4 regions of the Siminovitchia sediminis genome follow, and region 3 is predicted to be linked to each of the others. Evidence: riboswitches for the same ligand, from Rfam matches in the RefSeq annotation. Region 3 holds a riboswitch; each other region holds the start of a gene.
What was found. Region 3 has a riboswitch for thiamine pyrophosphate ahead of ACFSCZ_RS08645 (ABC transporter ATP-binding protein). Riboswitches for the same ligand answer to the same signal wherever they lie in the genome.
Positions count from the first base shown of each region.

Region 1: another riboswitch for thiamine pyrophosphate. It lies ahead of ACFSCZ_RS04455 (thiamine phosphate synthase); the one in region 3 lies ahead of ACFSCZ_RS08645 (ABC transporter ATP-binding protein).
Region 2: another riboswitch for thiamine pyrophosphate. It lies ahead of tenA (thiaminase II); the one in region 3 lies ahead of ACFSCZ_RS08645 (ABC transporter ATP-binding protein).
Region 4: another riboswitch for thiamine pyrophosphate. It lies ahead of ACFSCZ_RS05355 (ABC transporter substrate-binding protein); the one in region 3 lies ahead of ACFSCZ_RS08645 (ABC transporter ATP-binding protein).

Region 1 covers NZ_JBHUEO010000007.1:40,852-45,240, reverse strand. The annotation lists gene ACFSCZ_RS04470 (ThiF family adenylyltransferase) at 26-1,039, opposite strand; gene ACFSCZ_RS04465 (thiazole synthase) at 1,036-1,809, opposite strand; gene thiS (sulfur carrier protein ThiS) at 1,806-2,006, opposite strand; gene ACFSCZ_RS04455 (thiamine phosphate synthase) at 2,012-2,629, opposite strand; TPP riboswitch at 2,690-2,798, opposite strand; gene ACFSCZ_RS04450 (4a-hydroxytetrahydrobiopterin dehydratase) at 2,888-3,187, opposite strand; gene ACFSCZ_RS04445 (LLM class flavin-dependent oxidoreductase) at 3,280-4,296, shown strand.
Region 2 covers NZ_JBHUEO010000017.1:83,112-87,500, forward strand. The annotation lists gene ACFSCZ_RS07760 (MFS transporter) at 1-676, opposite strand, end outside; gene thiE (thiamine phosphate synthase) at 955-1,596, opposite strand; gene thiD (bifunctional hydroxymethylpyrimidine kinase/phosphomethylpyrimidine kinase) at 1,629-2,477, opposite strand; gene tenA (thiaminase II) at 2,597-3,283, opposite strand; TPP riboswitch at 3,390-3,490, opposite strand; gene ACFSCZ_RS07780 (AEC family transporter) at 3,576-3,941, opposite strand; gene ACFSCZ_RS07785 (AEC family transporter) at 3,969-4,389, opposite strand, start outside.
Region 3 covers NZ_JBHUEO010000019.1:68,410-72,798, reverse strand. The annotation lists gene ACFSCZ_RS08655 (ABC transporter substrate-binding protein) at 1-24, opposite strand, end outside; gene ACFSCZ_RS08650 (ABC transporter permease) at 21-773, opposite strand; gene ACFSCZ_RS08645 (ABC transporter ATP-binding protein) at 770-1,540, opposite strand; TPP riboswitch at 1,676-1,774, opposite strand; gene ACFSCZ_RS08640 (YtoQ family protein) at 1,940-2,383, shown strand; gene ACFSCZ_RS08635 (DUF84 family protein) at 2,576-3,103, opposite strand; gene ACFSCZ_RS08630 (M42 family metallopeptidase) at 3,119-4,183, opposite strand; gene ACFSCZ_RS08625 (PepSY domain-containing protein) at 4,339-4,389, shown strand, end outside.
Region 4 covers NZ_JBHUEO010000009.1:42,694-47,082, reverse strand. The annotation lists gene ACFSCZ_RS05370 (ABC transporter ATP-binding protein) at 1-536, opposite strand, end outside; gene ACFSCZ_RS05365 (ABC transporter permease) at 537-1,298, opposite strand; gene ACFSCZ_RS05360 (thiamine-binding protein) at 1,298-1,588, opposite strand; gene ACFSCZ_RS05355 (ABC transporter substrate-binding protein) at 1,602-2,597, opposite strand; TPP riboswitch at 2,775-2,885, opposite strand; gene ACFSCZ_RS05350 (helix-turn-helix domain-containing protein) at 3,115-4,353, opposite strand.

The sequences.
Region 1 (4,389 bases), on a different contig from region 3:
CATTCGGAATGCTTTTAACAAATATTCAACCCATCAATTTGGATGCGACCGTTTTTGCTTTAATGATATCTTTTGTTCCGTGGACAAGCATGCGGCCGTCACGGAATAAAACCACACGGTGCCCATCAAATCGGCAAGCTATTAAATGTTTATTTGAAATTAGATCCGTAACGATCGGACTGATCGATTCAGCCATTTCCCGCAACTCTAAATTCCTGCTGCGTGACAATGTTAATTGGACGGTATCCCGCCCGCACAATACTGCTGTTTTCGTCTGATTTTTTTTCGATAAAAACGGATAATCAGCCTGTTTGGAACAGCTTGGGCAATCCTTTCGGCGGAGAGTAGCCACATCAATTGCCGCCTGATCTCCTGACCACAAGTCAAAAGACTTCAACCGGTTGTCCACTTTTTCTCCTACTATATATTTAAATACATTTGTTACTTGATGTGCGGCCACCACTTGAACAATCGGGCTGATGACGCCTGCTGTATCACAAGTAAGCGTTTGTGGGGGCAGCGTATCAAGCAGGCAATGCAGACAAGGGAAGTCTCCCAACCCGATAGAATAGGTCAGGCCATAGCTGGCAACAATAGCTCCCATAAAAAAGGGTATTCCTCTTTTCAAGGCAGCATCATTCATCAATAACCTGGTCTCAATATTGTCCGTTGCATCCACAATCAGTGTTTTTCCCTTCGTCAGTTCCTCTGCATTGTCTGCTGTTACATCGGCAATAATCGTTTCTACTTCGACCCAACTGTTGATCTCACTTAGGCGCTTCTTGGCAGCTGCTGCCTTCGGCAGCTGGTCCTTAACGTCCTGCTCCGTGTATAGCTGCTGCCGCTGCAAATTACTCCAGTCCAAAATATCCCGGTCTACAATTGTAAGGCGCCCTATGCCTGAGCGGACAAGCATTTCTGCATTGGCGGATCCGAGTGCGCCTGCTCCGATAATCAATGCATGGGCTTGTCCGATCTTTTTTTGGCCCTCGCTGCCAATTGGCTCAAACAACTCCTGCCTGGAATATCGATCCATCAATTTGGAAGCAACCCTTCCATTGGACTGCTTGCGACCGCATAATCCCTTTCCTCAATTCTTCCCGCTTCAAATCCAAGACGGCCTGCTTTGATTGCCAGCTTCATTGCCTCAGCCATTTTTACAGGGTCTTTGGCACCTGAAACAGCAGTATTTAACAGGACAGCATCTGCCCCAAGTTCCATGGCATAGGCCGCGTCTTTGGGTGAGCCAATTCCCGCATCTATAATCACAGGCACTGTCGACTGTTCAATAATAAATTTTAAATTGAGAGGGTTAAGTATCCCTTTTCCTGATCCGATCGGAGAAGCTCCCGGCATGACTGCGTGCACACCCAGTTCTTCAAGCCTTCTCGCCAATACCACATCATCTGAAGTATAGGCAAGAACAGTAAAGCCCTCTTCCAACAACAATTCTGAAGCTCTTAACGTTTCAACAGGATCCGGCAGCAGAGTACGGTCACAGCCGATCACTTCCACTTTTACCATGTCACATAATCCAGAAGCTTTCGCCAGCTTTGCAGTTCTGACAGCTTCCTCTGCCGTACTTGCTCCTGCCGTGTTCGGAAGCAGCGTATACTTTTCTAAATCCAGCATTTCCAAAAAATTTGGCTGAGAGGGTTCAAATACATTCATCCTTCTAACAGCAAACGTTAATATTTCGGCCTCCGAGACTCGTACAGCTTCTTTTTGAATCTCAAACGAAGGATATTTCCCTGTTCCCAATAACAGTCTTGACCGAAAGGTCTTTTCCCCGATTTTTAACATCTTCATCCTCCTCCAACAAAATGGATCATTTCGACTTCATCCCGATCCCTGATTGGGCGGTCATATTCTTCTTTTTGAATAATTTCTTTATTGACCTCAACAATTACAATACGTTTGGATAGTTCCAAATGCTCCAGAAGCTGCGCAATATTGGTTACCCCGGCAGGCAGCTTATAATCGTTTCCATTTAATGTAATAGTCATTCCATTCAATTCCTTTCAACTGAATGTTGTAATCGGCAGGCTTCACTATACTCTTTAGCGGCGGCATATGGTGTGGGACTGTCAAAAATTCCGGACATGATCGCTGCACCTTTTATTTGAACCTCGTGAAGTTCCTTCAAGTGAAACGGTTTGATTCCTCCTATTGCGTATATGTTGGAGGTCACCGTACCGGCAATCCTTTGTAATTCCTGAAAACCGCGGGCAGGAACCCCTTTTTTACAGTCCGTTTCAAAAACATGTCCATATATAAGCCAATCAGCGCCTGCCCCGATGGCTTCTGCAGCCTCCTTGAGCGAGTGAACCGACCTGCCGGCCTGAATATCAGGAAAACATGATTTTACTTGCTGCACTTCTAATCCATGGCCAGGAAGCTGCACTCGCTTAATTCCCGCAGCCACTGCCACATCCACCCTGTCATTCATAATCAACTTGTCTTTTTCGATGCCGGCATGGGTTAAATAACCCATGAGCTTTATGATATCCGCAGCAGTTTTTGACCTTTCCCTTATGATGAAGTAATCAACTATTGGCGCTACTTCACACATGATACCTGCAAGCTGCTTAACCTCCAGCCGGTCATTGGTAACAGCCACTAATTCCACACCATCCCCCCCTTTATAAAAATGAAAAACCACTCTCGCATAGGAAAGTGGTATGATAAGCAATACAACATATCACTTCCCTACGCAGGCGCAAACCTGATCAGGTGATAAGGGTATCAGAGTGCCACTCTTCTCTCAGTCCTTTTGAAGGATTCCCCTAGCGTTTCACATATAAAAATGTTGATTACCATTATATTACCATGAAAACAAAAATTATGGAAGTATACGAAAGTTTCTAACAATAATAGAAAAATTTTATCATTTACTGCTTAACTGCTCATAAAACTGTTCATATATCCCTGCCATTGTAAAGTCCAGATTTGTTAATCCTTTTGCCCTCCATGAAGTAATTCTCACCGTTACCAACTTATAGTCAATCGATATAAAAGGGTGGTGCTGCCTTCTTTCAGACTCCTCAGCAATCTTTTGAACAAAAGATATCCCCGTCAAATAGTCTCTAAACCGATATTTTCGGACAATCCACCTTTCATCTAAGCGTTCCCAATCTTTATACTCAGCCAATTTATTACGAATTTCCTCTTCCGTCAATCTTTCCACTATTTCCCCCTCCTTTATCCAATCAGATCATTGGACGTTTCTTTATAAACATTCTATCATTTCCTTGAAGAGATATTGAAGGAGTGACTGTATTGATTTCTCCAACCGCCAAAAAGTTCCATGGAATCCCATTATCCGTTTTAGATTTAGCTCCAATTACAGAAGGAAGTGAGGCTTCCGATTCATTCAAGAATAGTGCAGAGCTTGCCCAGCACGTTGAAAAATGGGGGTTTAACCGTTACTGGCTGGCAGAACATCACAATATGCCGGGAATCGCCAGCTCGGCTACCTCTGTATTAATCGGACATATAGCAGGTGCCACCGAAACGATGCGCATCGGGTCCGGCGGGATTATGCTGCCAAACCATGCCCCGCTTGTCATAGCGGAACAGTTCGGTACACTTGAGTCGCTGTATCCGGGAAGGATAGACCTTGGTCTTGGTCGTGCACCCGGTACCGACCAGGCTACAGCATTTGCTTTGCGCCGGACATTAAACACGGGACCTGAAGAGTTTCCCCAGCAAGTGGAAGAGCTTCAAAATTATTTTAGCGGCCATCCGGCCGGCCATGTTCGCGCCTACCCCGGAAGAGGGCTGAATATCCCTATCTGGCTGCTGGGCTCCAGTGATTTCAGCGCCAGACTGTCTGCCCTTAAAGGATTGCCATTTTCCTTCGCCAGTCATTTTGCTCCACAATATACACTGGCCGCATTGAAGTTGTACAGAGATAACTTTCAGCCTTCCGAGACACTGGAAAAGCCGCATGCCATGGTAGGTGTTAATATCATTGCTGCCGATACAGAAGAACGGGCTCATTGGCTAGCCACTTCCCAGCAGCAGCAATTCCTCAGTCTTCGGAGAAACATGCCGACAAAATTGCTGCCGCCAATTGATAATATCGATGAGGTCTGGTCACCTTACGAACGGGCAGCAGTCGAACAAACTCTTGATAGCGGCTATACATTTGTCGGTACTGCTGAAATGATTAAAGAGAAGTTGGAAGAGTTAATCGATAATACCAAAGCGGACGAAGTCATTATCAATTCACAAATATTCTATCAGAAAGACCGTTTACGTTCATATGAAATTGTAGGAGAATTGATGGAATAGAGGTCTGTACGCCAAATAAACAGAGTAAGTTCCGGATAACATATTCAGAACTTACTCTGTTTTTAAAATGAACGGATGATTGATCTCCAAGAT
Region 2 (4,389 bases), on a different contig from region 3:
GTGTAATAAAGGCAGGGAATATTGCCGATTTCTCAATCAGTGATCCAGAGATCGAAAAACGGATGTTTTGTTTATCTGCTTTTTTTATGCTTTCAGGAGTTTCATATTTTATGATGGAAAAAAAGAAAAGTGCAATGGCTCCCAAAATGGCAGATATGGTAATTAAAGCCCCAAAAGTATAGTTTTGATATACATAGATGCCCAGACTGGGTGCGATGATCATACCAACTGTAATAGCAAGCCCGAAATAACCCATCCCCTCCCCGATCCTGTCGTTGGGAACGAGATCCACCGCTGCGGTTCCATTAACAGTGGAAGACCATCCCCACATAAAGCCATGAATTAAGCGAAACAGCAAAAGAATCATGACCATCTGGGTGAATGGGTACAAAATAGTGACAAACAGCAGGCCGCAAGCTCCAATGAGTATGAGCCTCCGCCGTTGGCTGAACTCCAGCAGATACCCGATATACGGCCTGATTAAAATCGCTCCGATTGAAAATACCATTGTGATCAGGCCTACTTCGAATCCTGAGGCGCCCATGGCTTTTACATATGGGGGCAATGTTGGAATAAGCATCTGGAAGCTCATGAAAACAAAAAAATTAGCGAGAACAAGCAATGTAAATGATTTTGTCCATAATTTGCTTTTTGGAACATGGGTTTCTTTTCTCATTTGTTTCACCCCAAGAAATACATTACGATACTGACTCTTCTAACATATAAGGAAGTCTGCCATTTTACAAGCATAATATTTCGGTTTTCGAAACTATTCACAAAAAAGAGACCGGCTCAAGATGAGCCAGCCCTTTTTATTGTGAAAGGAAGAAAAAAACTATTCTCGTATATTTGTATTAAAATAGTAGACGTACCGGCCCGAAGGACAAGATGTTCTTGTGCAACGCACTATAAGAGGAGCCCCCTATTAAAGGTTTCCGCCATCCACAGTGCTTCTCATTGCTGGACATTTACAGCCCCAAATGCATTTTTTAACAGCTGCTGCGCAGCCCATTTGGGATTTTCAGCTCTTGTTATGGCCGATATGACCGCTATGCCGTCAAGATCGTATTCCTGTAATTGGCCGGAATTCTCTATATGAATACCTCCGATGGCCACTACCGGTATGGATACGGCATCGATTATACGGGCCAGCATTCCTTCTGGAAGCCGATCCGCATCAGCTTTGGATGATGTTGGAAAAACGGAGCCGACTCCAATATAATCCGCCCCTTTTTCTTCTGCCAAAACAGCTTCTTCTTCGTTATGGGCAGAAATGCCGATCATCATCGAATCAGGTACGATTTGTTTGACGACATCTAATGGGAGGTCACTTTGCCCCAAATGAATACCGTTTGCCCCTACAGCCAGAGCAATGTCTGCACGGTCATTGATGACCAGCGGTATGGAGAGCTCATCAAGAAATTTTTTTAAAGATAACGCCTTCTCGTAAAAAGATTTACTGTCAAGATTCTTTTCCCTTAATTGGACGATCCCAGCGCCTCCTGCTGCGGCATCTTTAATGATAGTCATGAGCTGCTGCAGGGGCATATCTTCCTCAGTTACTAAATATAATTGATGTTTGTTGTTATACTTCATACTTTTAAATCCTTTCAAATCGATACATTGTGTTAAGGAGAAGCAGATAAGCTGTTGTTCAGTGAATGATGTTTCATCCTTTCATCTTCATTCTTCACATCATAAAAAGGGTGAAAATGGTGTGCCGGTCCATGGCCATGTCCAATGTCAAGACTTTTCTCTATAGCCCGGGTAATATAATCTTTTGCGATTTGAATGGCTTCCGGCATACTTGCCCCTTTCGCCAACTGGGCTGTGATGGCAGATGAAAGCGTACATCCAGTTCCGTGCACATTTTTTGTTTCGATCCTTCTTCCCTGAAAAACTTTAAATTCATTTCCGTCATAAAATACATCCGTGGGATCCCCTTTTAAGTGTCCTCCCTTAATCAGGACAGCTTCCGGCCCTTTTGAAAGAATCTTCCTGCAAGCTTCATACATATCCGATTCCGATTGTATACGGTTCCCCGTTAATACTTCTGCTTCCGGAATATTTGGTGTGACAAGTGAAGCCATTGGAAGCAGAAGGTTTGATAGTGTCGCCACAGCCTCCTTTTCGAGTAAGTGGTGGCCACCTTTCGACACCATGACAGGATCAATGACAAGATATTTGGGTTGATAAACTTTCAGCGTATCTGAAACTGTCTGAATAATATCGGAATTCCCTAACATTCCTATTTTAACAGCATCTACATCAATATCTTCAAACACGGCCGCGATTTGATCCCGGATGACAGACAAATCGATGTTTTGGACAGATCTGACCTCTACTGTATTCTGGGCTGTTACAGCAGTAATAGCAGACATTCCAAAGACACCACATGCAGAAAAAGTCTTAAGATCGGCCTGTATGCCGGCCCCTCCTCCAGAATCAGAGCCTGCAATGGTAAGTGCTGTTTTCATAAATGATCCTCCAGTCTGATGATTTATATATTGCAGTAAAACATAAAGTGAAGTCAAAATATTTAAAAAATAGAGTGAAGAGTTAGTTCTTAAAGAGTCTATCCCCTGCAAAAACCCTTTTACAGTTCCCAATTTTCCAGGCGATAATTCATATCCCAGAATAGGTATTCGTATTTGGATGTAATGATAAAATGCTTTTCAAGCTCTGCCAGTTCACGTTCCGGTTTACCCTCTGTCAGATCATTCAGCAGCTGAATCAACCACTCACCTAATGCACCAAATTGTTCGGAGGCATAGGTCTCAATCCACTTTTTATAAGGGTTCAATGATAATCCTTCACGATATCGCTCTTTTAAACGTCTGCCTGTTTCCGAATAATGCCATGCACAAGGAAGCAGTGCAGAAATTAATTCAGCCAAAGTGCCGTTGTGTGCCACGTTCAGCATGTATCTCGTATAAGCGAGATTTACCGGAGCCGGCTCTGTATCTTCTAACTCTTGGCGCGATATCCCAAATTCTTCAGCATATTGCCGATGAAGCTCCATTTCAAAATGTAAGTGTTCGTGCAGCAAATGGGCAAAACGGTTCATCGTTTCCACATCTTTGGCTTTTTGGACACCAATGGCAAATAATTTCACATAGTCAATTAAGTAAACATAATCCTGTTTCATATAGTAGATAAATTTTTGTTCATCCAGCGTCCCTTGTCCGATTTCTTGTACAAAAGGGTGTCTATAACTCTTCTCCCAAATCTCCTTGGCATTTTCATAAAGCCTGTCCGTAAACAACTTCTTTTCTACTTGCATCCATGAACAGCTCCTTTTAGTTATTGCCTCCCTTTTCGCCTATGTTTTAAGAAACACAAAAAAACCGCTCCCAACAGGAAGCGGCTGCGATATCGAAAAAACCAAAGATATACTCAGCCTGCTTCCCTACGCTGGCATAAACCAGATCAGGTTCAAAGGGTATCCATCAAAGATTTCTCTCAGCTTAACGCTCCCCTAGCAGACAAGATTATATATTTTTCATAAACTTACATAAACGAAAAGGAAGTTTCATCTATACGTCCACTATAGCATGAATCTTTAAAAAAGCAAGTCAGTTTATAAACAGACTCATCACATATACCATGAAAGGAATCGTGATTAATCCCAAGATGGTAGAAAAAACGGTTGTTAATGCCCCCATCTGTTCATCTGCAGAATACTTGGCAAACAAGATGGAAGCCAAAGTAATGGTCGGCATCATCGACTGGATGAGAACTGCTTGAATTAAAACTGTATCAATAGTAAAGAAATGAATCATAAAGATGGTGGCCATAGGTAACAAAATCAGTTTTACACCGATCGGCACCCACATATGCGGTACGGTTTGCCTTATATGTCCACGCTGCAGACCCATAATCATCATTCCAATATAAAACATGGCAAGCGGAGCAGCCAAAGCAGCCAGTCGGTCTGCCAAGCCGACTATGATTTGGGGAGGCTGTATTTAGAAATAAGCAACGAGCAGACCGGCCAGAATCGCTGCTGTCGGAATATTAACCATGGATTTTAAAGTGTGTAAAGCAAACTTTCGATTTTTTTGCAGTAAAATCACTCCGACGGTCCAAATCGTTACGTCCACACCTGCATCAAATATCGCTGCATACAAAGCTCCCTCAGGTCCCAACAATGCCGCACAAAGAGGAATCCCAATAAAACCGGTATTGCCCAGTCCAGAAAGAATAGCGATTTCTCTCCTGCGATTGGATTTTTGAAAAACTGCTGCGAAAACCCAGCCCAGTCCAATTCCGACAATATTGATCAAAATGGACAGCACAAAGACCAGAATGATCTTTTTAAACATTTCTCCATCCATATCCACTTGAAAGATACTGGATAAAATAATGCATGGCATAGCGATATTGACA
Region 3 (4,389 bases):
TACAGCTGCTCCGATTTTTTTCATTGTATACGTCTCCATTTCATTGTCATTTTTTCTAACAGTCCAACGAGCCAAAACAATACAACACCAAGTAAAGAAAGAACAACAATCGGTGCAAAAACCCCCGCTCCATCAAACTGTGTCATCATCCTTCGGCTAAAATAACCGAGTCCTGCGTCAGCCCCAAGCCACTCTCCGATAGCTGCTCCAATAACACTCAGGGTTACTGCAACTTTTAGCCCCGAATAAAAGTGCGGCAGAGCTGCCGGAAGCTCAACCTTTAGGAAGACTTGCCGTTTTGATGCCCCCATCACCCGGAGTACTTCTTTCAGATGGGAATCAGCTGACCGCAGTCCGTCAAAGGTGCTCACGGTGATCGGGAAGAATGTAATGAGTACAGTCACAGCCACTTTGCTCCAAACGGAATATCCAAACCACAGGACAAATATAGGAGCCAGGGCAATAATCGGGATGGTTTGAGAAGCTATCAAAATCGGGAAAAAAGCTTTCCTCGCTATTCCGCTTTTATGCATCCAAACGGACAGACTGACGCCAAAAACCAGAGACAGCAGCAATCCGATCACAACGATTGCCAAGGTAGCGGGCAAGTGGGAGATGAACAGGATGGACTTCAGCTCCCATAACCTGTCCAGCACTCCTGAAGGAGATGGGAGGATAAAAGGCTTTCCGTATAAGCGTGCTCCCCATTCCCAGCCAGCCAGAAGAAAGAATAGAAACCCCAGGGACAGTCCGTATTTTCTTAAAACATTCATATGGTCACCTTGTTTCTCAGATCCAACAGGAGTTTTTCTTTTAAGGATGTAAATTGGGGATCTTTTAAATCTGAGATCGTTCGCGGTCTCCCCAAAGGCACCTGAATTTCCTGGAGGTGTTTTACAGGATGCTCACCAAAAAGGAGGATCCGGTCTGAAAGAAACAAGGCTTCTTCCACATCATGAGTAATAAACAGAATGGTTTTCTTTGTTTCGTTCCATTGTTTTAGGAGCCACTCCTGCATCATCGATTTTGTGACTGCATCCAGTGCACTGAACGGTTCATCCAATAACAACAAATCAAAACCGCCCAATAATGCCCGCAAAAACGAGACCCGTTGGCGCATGCCCCCTGAAAGTTCATGGGGGTACCTTTGTTCATATCCTTTTAAACCGAAGCGATCCAGTTTGTCCAATAGTTCTTTATAAACGTTTTTACCCTTCACGCCTTTCAAAGACAACGGCAGCCGTACATTTTCCATCACAGTCATCCAGGGGAGCAGTCCGTCCTTTTGAGCCATATAACCGATATGGCCAAGCCTGTCCTCAACTGCTTCTCCGTTCACTAGAATGCGTCCTTTATCTTGGTTTTCCAGCCCGGAAATTAACCGAAATAAAGTACTTTTTCCGGAGCCGCTGGGACCCACCACACTGACGAATTCACTTTTATGAATAGTGAAACTTAATTGATCCAATATCTTTACACCTTGTCTTCTATTTTCCTTGTAGGAAAAAGTGACACCATCAAATACTAGACACTCTTCCATATTCCATCTCCTTTTTGGCGCGAGAACCCAAGAAGGCAGGTTTTGACAAAGAAAAAGAGCCGCTTCCTAATTTCAAGAAGTGGCTCTGCATGTTAAACATACATATTCCATATGTACGCATACATTCTGCGTACATGGCAAAAAAAACCACTTCCCTGCGCTGGCATTACCCAGATCAGGTTCAAGGGTTAAGGATTTCTCCTCTCTCAGCGATTCGCACCCCTAGTGTTCTCGTCCTATGTAATTATGATTCTATTCCCTTTGTACCCTAAAAACGAAAAAAAAGCAAATATTTTTATTTGATTGACTCGTTAGACACCTTTTATCGTGAAGGGAAGGGGATTCTTCTGACTTTTCATGATATGATAGAGGATGAGAAAAGATGTGAGGAGGGGTTTGATGAGATTAACAGTCTATCTGGCCGGAGAAATACACAGCAGCTGGCGGGAAGAAATTAAAGAAAAGGCCCAAACACTGCAGCTTCCAGTCGATTTTGTCGGGCCAATGGAAAATCATGACCGTTCGGATGCCATCGGCGAGGAAATTCTCGGCGAACAGCCCGATGCAATCTTCAGGGATGCGGCCGCCTCAAGCTTCAATAACTTGCGCACACAGGTACTTTTACAAAAAGCCGATTTAGTGATTGCTTTGTTCGGAGAAAAATATAAGCAATGGAATACGGCTATGGATGCCAGCACCGCTTTGGCTCTGGGCAAACCGCTCATTTTGATTCGGCCGAAGGAACTGCACCACCCATTAAAAGAACTTTCAAGAAAGGCCAATGCCACAGTAGAAACAGTCAATCAGGCCATGAAGGCATTATCCTACATCTTTGAGTCCTAACGTGAAAAGTGCAAATACCTGTCCGGCAGCGTTCACATTCAACAACAATATGGTCGACTGCGCTACGGGGCGACAGGCCATGCCCCGTCCTGTCTCCCAGCCTGCAGGGCCGTGGACTGCATGTACAGTCAAACAGAGCTGGACAAAGCAATTTTATTCAAATTTTCATTCATTTGACCTGAGGGGGCATTCCTATAAGGAACAGCCCTTTCTCCTCATATACTGGCCAATCAGAAGTTTGGCAATATGGCTAAACATTGCTGCACGGTCGACCAGTCCGTTGGTCAACACACCAACTGCGCCTTCAGTATGACGGATTTCCCTGGCATTCATGTAGTCATCCATGACAGGTCCAAGTTCTTCACCAGCCTTGAGACGATGGGCAATTTCATCCGGAAGCCTGATTCTTGCGCCTCCGGCAAATAGGGTTTCCCGGCCTCTTTCAGCAATTGCCCCCCAATTGCACAAGTATAGACCAAAAGGAGTTTCCGTCACACCTCCTTCAAGGCCGATTGCCAATCCCGCTTCATGTACTTGTGTTAAACAATGTTCGGCCCGGTTGGCCGCACCTTTCATGGTTTCTTCGTCAGAAAAAGGCTGTTCGCTGACCCCCGAGGGAGAATCTACCGAAAGCAGGGACGCTTCAATCTTTACATCTAAAAATGTCTGTTCTACAGCTTTTATTTTAGCCTTATTTTTAGAACCAATGGCCACTATCATGATTTAACCCCTCTATCATTGATTTCTGATTGTATCTACTGTTGTCTGGTCTGTAGTTTTTACTAGCCGGATTAAGAGTTCCTTGGCAGCAGCATAATCATCTACATGAATAATGGATGCTTGTGTATGGATATAACGGGAACAAATACCAATGACTGCACTCGGGACTCCCTCGTTGGATGTATGTACACGCCCTGCATCCGTTCCTCCCATGGATAGAAAATATTGGTAAGGTATATCATTGGATTCGGCTGTATCCAGTACAAATTCCCTCATCCCTGGCAGCGTAACCATGGAGCGGTCAAAAATTCTCAGCAGAACTCCTTTTCCAAGCTGGCCAAACTCTTTTTTGTCACCGGACATATCATTTGCCGGACTGGCATCCAATGCATAAAAGATGTCAGGCTGAATCATATTGGAGGCAGAAGCTGCCCCTCTTAAGCCTACTTCCTCCTGTACAGTTGCCCCCGAATATAGAGTGTTCGGAAGTTCCTCATTTTTCAGCTCTTTCAGCAGTTCGACAGCCAGGCCGCATCCATAGCGGTTGTCCCATGCTTTAGCCATTATTTTTTTGGGGTTGGCGAGAGGGGTAAACGGGCAAACCGGTACAACTTGCTGACCAGGCTTGATTCCTAGTTTTATTGCATCTTCCCGATCATCTGCGCCAATATCGATCAACATATTTTTGACTTCCATCGGCTTCTTTCTTTGTCCTTCACTGAGCAGATGGGGGGGGATAGAGCCAATGACTCCCGTTACAGGACCATTGTCGGTAATAATCTGCACCCTCTGGGCCAGCAGGACCTGACTCCACCAACCCCCAAGGGTTTGAAATCTCAGCATACCGTCTTCAGTTATTTGAGTAACGATGAAACCAACTTCATCCATGTGCCCTGCTGCCATGACTTTCGGTCCCGTCCCATACTTTACCCCGAAAATACTCCCCAAACGGTCCTGAATGATTTCATCTGAATATTTTTCAAGTTCGGTCCTCATAAAGCGCCGCACTTGATGCTCAAATCCAGGTGCCCCTGGCAATTCCGTCAGTGTCCGGAACAAATCTATTGTTTCTCTTTCCATTCGTCCTGCTCCTTTATCTGTATATTTCTTTCATTTTATTCAACTTTTATAAGATTTACCAGCGATGTTCTTTACCATTTGGAAGTATTTATTATTCCAACCTTATTTGAAATTACGGTATACTAGAGATGATGATTGATTTTGGAGGTGCTCATATGAATTGGAAAAACTTTCTACTCGGGGCAGGTGCGGGTGTTATTGCCGGC
Region 4 (4,389 bases), on a different contig from region 3:
TTTTTGTATTCCATCCAGATAGATTGCAGCCACTGCTGCATATCCTGACGGGTAAAATCATCCAGGGCGGAAAAAGGCTCATCCAGCAATATCAGCGGCTGCGGACTTAACAACGCGCGGATAAAAGCAGCCCGCTGTTTCATCCCGCCCGACAAGGCATCCGGCAGCTCATGTTCATAGCCGGATAGGCCCGCTTTATCAATCATTGCCATCGCACGCTGTTCATCTTTTTGCCCGGTAATCTCCTGACCCAGCAGGACGTTTTGTAAAATGCTTCTCCACGGGAAGAGAGAATGCTGCTGAGGCATGTAGCTGATGTGTCCGCGCTCTCCCGTAATTTCTTTCCCATCCAAAAAAATACCCCCACCGTCAGGTGCAAGCAATCCGCCGATCAAATGGAACAGCGTACTTTTCCCGCTTCCGGAAGGTCCCAGAATTGTAACAAATTCCCCTTCTGCCACATGCAGTTGAATATCTTTGAGCACTTCTTTTCCCGCAAAGCTTTTGGTCAGATGCCTGATTTTCAAATGACTCATCTATTCGACCTTCCTTCTTCTCCATTTGACAAGTGCAGCTTCGGCTGCAGAAATCATCGCAAAAAACAGGAGGCTTAAGATCATAATTATAAAAATAGCTACAAACACCCGCTCTGTCCGAAAAGAGGAGGAAGCCAGCGTCATATATACGCCAACCCCGTTTTTTGCACCAAGCCACTCGGAAATTACAGCTCCCATCACGCTGTATGTAGCAGATATTTTCAATCCCGAAAAAACGGAAGATAAGGCGTACGGCCATTCCAGCTTTGTAAACATCTGAATTTTGGAAGCACCGGCCATTAGCATGTAATGTCTCATGTCAGGCGGCACGTTCCGGAATCCGTCCATGGCAGCAACGGTGACAGGAAAGAAACAGACGAGAGTGATCACGATCAGTTTGGGAAGCAGTCCAAAGCCAAACCAGATAACGAGCAGCGGAGCCAACACGATCGTCGGTACATTTTGCGACAGGATCAGGAGCGGATACACTGATTCCTGCACACCCGGCAGAAGGTGCAGGATGACGGCAGTCAATATCCCGACGGAACAGCCGATGATAAATCCGCCCACAGCCAGCATTGCCGTGGACTGGAGGTGCGGAAGCAGTTCCTGAAATCCCTGTGAGGCTTCCGATGCTATAACGGTCGGTGCCGGAAGAAGCCAGCCTGGAATATCGAGAATGTTCACCGCCACTTCCCATATACATAATAAAAGGAGGAGGACCGCTGCCGGCCTCCATCCTTTTTTTGCGATCCTGTCCATTATCGATATTTCTCCGTTAACTGGTCCATCGTTATTCCATCCGGCTGGTACAGTATTTTTACTTGGGAAATGACATTGGAACTCCCCAGCTCAATCATTCTTTCATTCATTTTCTGAATGACTCCCATCAGGACAGAAAAGTCCCCTTCCATTGTCGTCTCCAGCGGATGCACTTCGTGCCTGACGCCCGACTCTTGAATCACTTTGATTGCTTCATCCACATACGGGATGACATCTTCCCCATTCTTCGACTTTGGGATTATCTGAATGCTTACAAGTGTATCAGCCATGCCGGCTTGCCTCCTATTCGGGTAAAAATTCATTGGTAAAAGCTTGTTTGACGTCAATTTCTTTTTCAAGCAGATCTTTATCGAGCATCCAATCCATATAATTTTGCCATACTTCGGCTTTTTGCTCTCCCCAGCGGGCTGCATCATCCTGATAACGTGGAGCCAGCCATTTTTGGCTTTCTTTTACGAGTTCCGGATCTAAATCTGGTACAGCTTCAATTAAAATATCCGCTGCTTTCTCCGGTTCTTCGATGGCAAATTCATAGCCTTTTGTCACTGCAGCCATAAAAGCCCTGACCGTCTCGGGATTTTCTTCTATCATTTTTTCACTCGTTGAAATCACCGGAGTATAGTAATCCAGCTTGTCCGAATAATCTGTCAGGTAAATCATGTTGAGGTCCTCACCCCGGAGTTCGGCTTCCACTCCGGTCCATGCATAATAAATCCAGGCAAAATCAATATCCCTTTGGACAGCTGTAAAAAAGTCGGTATCCCCCATGTTGACAATATCCACTTTTTCAACATCGGCTCCTTCAGTATCCATCAAAGAAGCAATCACTGCTTTTTCAAGAGGCGCCCCCCAGCCGCCATAAGTTTTACCCTCAAAGTCCTTTGGTGACTCAATATTTTTTTCTGCAGGTGACGCAAATCCGGAAGTATTGTGCTGGATGACCGCTCCGATCGACACGATCGGTACATCCTGAACACGTGCTTCCGTGATGGCCTCCTGATAGCTGACGCCAAATTCAGACTTGCCTGAAGCCACGAGCTGATCAGTACCGGATTCCCCAGGCAGGATAATCTCTACATCCAATCCTTCTTCTTCAAAAAACCCTTGGTTCTGTGCTGCATATAAACCGGTATGGTTTGTATTGGGCGTCCAATCCAGCACAACGGACACTTTTTCCAGACTTTGTTCCTTGTCTTCCGAATCACTTGGAGCTTCTTCCTGCCCGCTGCACCCGGCAAGCACTCCCATCATGATCAAACCAACGATCCATTTTTTCATGTATAAACTCCCCCTTCTAAGCTGAACAAGAATAGCGCAAGGTATGCAGTCAGGGCAGCACTAACCGGAAAATGGAAGACCTCCTGTCAGCCCCTTCAAATCCCTTGCACCCTGCCTGGAGTCAGAGATGTATGAGGCGAAAAAGGCGCCCGGGAAGTTGAACCCAGGCGCCATCGCTTGTGTAAAATAGGCGTTCCCTTCGCTGGTATAAGCCAGATCAGGTTCAAAGGGTCAGCATTTTCCCGAATGCTATCTCAACCGGCCCCACCGGTTCCCCTACTGCATGATTTATTCAAATATCATTATACATTACAATCCGGTGGAACCAAAGCAGAAGCGCCTGTTCCCGTTTTGACGCAAATAAAAAACGCTCCTAAAAAGGAGCAGTGTTCCAACCGTTTTTTAGATTGGCGGGAAAATTGGCGGTGACTGTGGTCCAACACCACCTCCGATAATCGGAGCAACGTAAATCGCCCAGGCAACGCCTGCTGTCAGCATAAGCTTTCTCATTTTCTCATCACCTTTCTGCTATTTTTTTATAATAATAGAGTGCTTTATCTGTATCTATTGCTGCATAATATGAAGCCAGAGATAAAGCAAACTTATTATAATCCTCAATATAAAAGAATTTATCCAAATAGGGGAGGACTTCTTCCTCTAAATAATTCATCGCCTTTTCTTTCTGGCCTTTTAATGAATACTGATAGTACCTGAAAATAAGCTGCTGCTTCTTCATGGTACTCGCCTTCGTTTCGCGCAAGATTTTCGTGATATTTCGAAGCGCTTCTTCCTTTTTCCCCTGTGTGATCAGCAATTCAGTATAACTGCACAGGCTGAGCAAATATTCATAATCGGTTTTGGCATGTTCCATGGACAGAAGATAATATTTGAATGCATCTTCAATTTTCCCTGTTTTCTCCAGCAGCAAGGCATAGTTGTTATACATGGCAGATATTAGTTCATCCGCATTAATTAAATTCATATTTTTAAATATATAACTATACTGTTCTTCGGCATTATCATACAATCCCAAGTCAGTGTAGGCGATTCCCAGTAAAAATTGAGTATGCAAAATTCTCAAATAATTGAATGTCCTGGAATATTCCTCCAAAGCCTTAAGCCCATAGGCCACACAACTGCTGTTGTCTTTCAGATTGCCAAAGTTGAATGCGATAAAATAATACAGTTCCGCTTTCCACGAGGATGGGAGCAAATCATTGGCTTCCACCTTTAACAGGATATCCAAGGAAGTTTTATATTCCCCTTTGAACATGAAGAAAATCGCATTTAAATATTCGCTGAGCTCTCTTTCCTGGGCAGCAAGTGAGTTGGCAATCTGCCTGATGATCTCCTGCTCCTTCTCAGCGCTCTCAATATCGTTAACAAGAAGAAAGTATCTGTATAAATATAAATGGTAGCGTGCTATGTAATTGGAGAAGGTGATATATTCCCGCTGCTCTTCCACACGGTGATAACATTCCGTTGCCCGTTTTTTGTCGTAGGACAGAACAGCATCCAGCAAATGAGAGAGATCGGCTGCAATTGATTTTGATGCTCTTTGAATCGAATCCAACGAAATACCCAAACGCTCAAGCAAGAGCATAATCGTTTCCTGATTTACCTCTTTGTTGTAATTCTCAAATTTGCTCAAATGAGTGACTGAGCAGATGCCCTGACATAGTTCGGACTGGGTCATATTTCGCAGTTGGCGGTGATACTTAATCAAAGCTCCGATATTTATTTTCTCCAAATCCATTGTTTCATCCTCTAGTCATGCTACTTATAGATAAAT